2 regions of the Mesorhizobium sp. M7A.F.Ca.US.011.01.1.1 genome follow, and region 1 is predicted to be linked to the other one. Evidence: riboswitches for the same ligand, from Rfam matches in the RefSeq annotation. Region 1 holds a riboswitch; the other holds the start of a gene.

Region 1 (2,197 bases):
CTCGGTAGGGATCGTCGGCGGGGCCAAGCCCGGCCTCGACATAGGCGCGGACGGTGGCAAAGCCCTCCATGTCCGGCATCTGCGGCAAATAGCGGATAGTTGCCGAAGGCTGGCGGAACACCTCGCCGTCCTGCGGCTCGATCAGGCCAGCGGCGATCTTCAGCAGGGTCGACTTGCCCGACCCGTTGCGGCCGACCAGTGCAATCTTGTCGCCGGCCGAAGCCGTCAAGGCGGCGCCGTCGAGCAGCGGCGTGCCGCCGAAGGTCAGTTTTATCCCGTCGAGGTTGAGAAGAGGCGGGGCCATGTCAGCTTTCAGGTAAGGGATAGGGATGAGCGAGCAGCATCGCGCGGCCATGGTCCAGTGCGATTTCGAGGCGGCCCTTGACCTCGTTGGAGATGGTCAGCGACGAACCGAACGCCACCTTGACGTGGTTCAGCGGCCATTTGGCGCCGGTGACGGTCAGGCCGGCGAGCTCGGAAAAGCCGAGCACCGAAAACAGCGTGCCATCGGCATAGTCGAAGCCGGCCGTTCCGCGCAGCAGGGGAATGCCCTCCTGGGCGCCGCTGGTCAGGAGCACATCAGTCCCGGCCTCGGCCAGCCGGAGGGCAAGCGCCAGATGCAGGAAAGCGTGGTCGGCGCGCTTGCCGCCGAAAGCACCGGCGAGCACCAGGCGGGTCGCGCCGCGCTCGAGTGCGGCGGCAATGGCCAGTTCGCCATCGGTCTGGTCCTTTTCCGCCGGGAAGGTCCGGCGCGGCACGGAAGCGAGATCGTCAGGCAGCTTGGCTGGCACGGAATCGAAATCGCCCACCCACAGTTCGGGCACGAGACCCAGCAGCCGCGCATGCCCGATGCCGGCGTCGGCGGCGATGACGCGGGAGCCTTCGGCCTGGCGGTCGAGCCGTGGCGTGCGGATGAGATCGCCGCCAAGCAGGATGGTGAATGTGCTCATATCGTGTGGCCCTTACCAGCCCGGCACGGGAAACGGAAGGCGGCAAACTCCCACTTGCATGGGGGATCGGCCCGGCCTATGTGTCGAAACGCTCTAACGGGGTGCCGGACGCGATCTTCGCGGACCGGCTGAGAGGCAGTCTCGCCAACCCGCTGAACCTGATCCGGTTTGTACCGGCGGAGGGATTAGACGTTTCGGACAGTCCGACGCCTCAATTCCTTTCAATTCGAACGAAGGAGGCGCCGATGCGCACGCATTTATACGCTCTAGTCTCAGCAATGGCCGTGGTCCTGTCCGGACCGGCCTTGGCCAAGGACAAACTCACCGTCTACACCTATGAGAGCTTTACCGCCGACTGGGGTCCGGGTCCCGTGGTGAAGAAGGAGTTCGAGGCCGAATGCGGCTGCGATGTCGAGTTCGTCTCGGTCGCCGACGGCGTCGCGCTGCTCAACCGCGTCAGATTGGAAGGCGCGTCGACCAAGGCCGATATCGTGCTTGGCCTCGACACCAATCTCACCGCCGATGCCAAGGCGTCAGGCTTGTTCGCGCCGCATGGCGGCGTAACTGATGTCAACGTGCCGGGTGGCTGGAGCGACGATACTTTTGTCCCCTTTGACTACGGATATTTCGCCGTCGTCTACGACTCCGAGAAGCTGAAGAACCCGCCGAAAAGCCTGAAAGAACTGGTCGAGGGCAGTGCCGATGACAAGATCGTCATCCAGGATCCGCGCACCTCCACGCCGGGCCTCGGTCTGCTTCTGTGGGTCAAGTCGGTCTATGGCGACAAGGCGCCCGAGGCCTGGGCCAAGCTCAAGGCGAAAGTGCTGACCGTGACGCCGGGCTGGAGCGAGGCCTATGGGCTGTTCACCAAGGGCGAGGCGCCGATGGTGCTGTCCTACACGACGTCGCCGGCCTACCACATGGTCGCCGAGAAGACAGAGCGCTATCAGGCAGCGTCGTTCGAGGAGGGCGAGTATTTGCAGATAGAAGTCGCGGGTATCACCACGGCGGGGGCCAAGAACCCGCTGGCGGCCAAGTTCATCGCCTTCATGACCGGGCCGAAATTCCAGGATGCCATCCCCGAGACCAACTGGATGTTCCCGGCCGGCAAGACCGACAAGCCGCTCAATCCGGCCTTCGACAAATTGGTCAAGCCGACCAAGACCTTGCTGTTCAGCCCCGACGAGGTCGCCGCCAACCGCAAGGCCTGGGTCGATGAGTGGCTGGCGGTGATGAGCAAGTAGGCT
Region 2 (2,197 bases), on a different contig from region 1:
ATGTTGCGGCCGGTCGACAGGTCCATCACCGTGTCCGCGCCCCAGCGGATAGCCCAGACCATTTTTTCGACCTCTTCGGCCATCGACGATGTGACAGCCGAGTTACCGATGTTGGCGTTGATCTTGACCAGAAAATTGCGACCGATGATCATCGGCTCGCTCTCGGGATGATTGATGTTGGCGGGAATGATTGCGCGCCCGCGCGCCACCTCGTCGCGCACGAATTCGGGTGTGACGAAATCTGGGATCGCCGCGCCGAAGGCTTCGCCGTCGCGTTGCAGCTTGCCGCGCATCACCTCGCGGCCGAGATTCTCGCGGATGGCTACGAACTCCATTTCTGGCGTGATGATGCCGGCGCGCGCATAGGCAAGTTGGGTCACCGCCTTGCCCTGCTTGGCCTTGAGCGGCCGATTGCGTATCGGAAATTCCGGTGTCAGGCGCTCGCCGGTGGCGAATCCATTGTCTTCCGGCCGGACGTGGCGGCCGTCATAGGCTTCGACATCGCCACGCGCCGTGACCCATTCGTGGCGAAGCCGGGCAAGGCCTTTTTCGATGCTGGTTTCGACTGATGGATCGGTGTAGGGGCCGGACGGATCGTAGACGGTGACGGGCGGTTCGCCGGCCGTCGGATGGACGGAAATCTCGCGCATCGGCACCCTGATCTGCGGGTAGAGGACGCCGGGCTTGTGGATTTTCCGCGAGGCGGGCAGTGGTCCCGTCGATACGGCGGGGGTGAGGGCATTCATCGTGAGGCTCCTTTGCTCATGCATTGGAGACCCAGTTCTGTGCCGGAAGGATGAAAAGACGCTTCTGTAGACCTGCTGCAACAGGACCTCGGGCGTAAACTCCCGCAAAGCGCTTGCACCGTCCCTACGCCAGTATGAACTGGATCAGGTTCAACGGGTCACTGCGCCGCGAAAGCCAGCAGTATCTCAGCCCCTTGCCGGGACTCCCCTGGTGAATGCCTTAGGTTGAACGGGCTGACGCTATCTTGTCAAGCGCATTCGGGCGCCTTCGGCCGGTGGCGACGACCGGCGGCCAGCCGGGCGGAGAGCTCGCGCATGCATCGGGGACAAGTCACGCCCCGTAGACCGGGGCTGAATGGCCAAAGCCTCATTCGCTTCGTGAAGGATGGAGAAACTGTATTGGCCATGTGCGCGTATCGACCAAGTAGCTCAGGCGGTCACGGATGTGGTTATTCTGGTCGAAGGTGACGAACGGCCTTGGGGGTCACCTCCTTTAGGATTCAGAGGTTGGAAGACGGCTTCTCGCGATCACGGCCATCAGGAAATACCTGTCTTCGGCTCAACCTCGACATGGCGTCCGATCGACCGCAGATATACAGCTATCTCGTTCATGAGATGATCGCGTTCGCCGTAGATTTCAGCAATCCTACGCAGCTGTGGCTCGACGGCCCTCCGTTGCGCTGGCGTGAAATCAGCATCGCCAAAGACGTATCCCAAGTTGCCAATCGCGCAAATTTTGCAGCCGGCGTCCACAACTGCTTGTACGAATGCCGGAATGTCTTTTTCTTGCATGGTCTTCATGTCGAACCTCTCGTGAATGGCGTGCTTGCGCCCCAATCTGCCTTTTCAGCGTGTCCTCTGGGCGGCGCAAGCCCTGAGCGTGACTGTGCACGGGCAACCTCGACTATCCCATCTGCCACGCTCTTTAGAATCGGTGGGGTCTGGTGATCGCAGGCTGGGCCACTCAAAAGCCTGCAAGAAGAAAGTCATGGCGACCATTGCTCAAGATCGCAAGGGTGCGTGCAAGACCTTCCGTTGGCAGTCATGCACGCTCGCTCAGAGATAGTCCGGCCGCGGAAATTCTCCCTTATTCGTAAGAAAGCTCATTGAGCAACTGGGCATTGAGCAACTGGGTCTCACGTCACGGGTCTCGTGTGCTTCACAGCCGAAAAATAGCCGCCGTGGCAATTCTCGAAAAGTGCAGGCTACCTCGTTAAGGACACTGCGGATGATCGTTCGCGCTTGGCAAAAGCGAACGGATTAGTCTATGGCTCTCGGCAGGGGGGCGAGTTATGCGGCGGGTGCGAATCCTTCAAGTAGGCGATATTCACTATCCGGACTGGCATCCTTCCTCTAGCAACATCGATGCCAAGGATAGCAAGTTCGCTCCGAAAATAACGCAGAAGCTACGCGCGTCTTCGCTGCGTGCCGTCTTGACGAAACTTCGGCGG

What was found. Region 1 has a riboswitch for thiamine pyrophosphate ahead of thiB (thiamine ABC transporter substrate binding subunit). Riboswitches for the same ligand answer to the same signal wherever they lie in the genome.
Region 2: linked by a shared signal. The riboswitch ahead of thiC (phosphomethylpyrimidine synthase ThiC) and the one ahead of thiB (thiamine ABC transporter substrate binding subunit) in region 1 are both predicted to bind thiamine pyrophosphate.

What each region holds. Positions count from the first base shown of each region.
Region 1 is NZ_RZRT01000071.1:8,204-10,400, reverse strand. Features, by position in the region: gene EOA13_RS32740 (ABC-F family ATP-binding cassette domain-containing protein) at 1-304, opposite strand, end outside; gene EOA13_RS32735 (thiamine diphosphokinase) at 306-950, opposite strand; TPP riboswitch at 1,038-1,152, shown strand; gene thiB (thiamine ABC transporter substrate binding subunit) at 1,196-2,194, shown strand.
Region 2 is NZ_RZRT01000052.1:29,873-32,069, forward strand. Features, by position in the region: gene thiC (phosphomethylpyrimidine synthase ThiC) at 1-746, opposite strand, end outside; TPP riboswitch at 850-966, opposite strand; gene EOA13_RS29785 (hypothetical protein) at 1,284-1,547, opposite strand; gene EOA13_RS29790 (metallophosphoesterase) at 2,039-2,197, shown strand, end outside.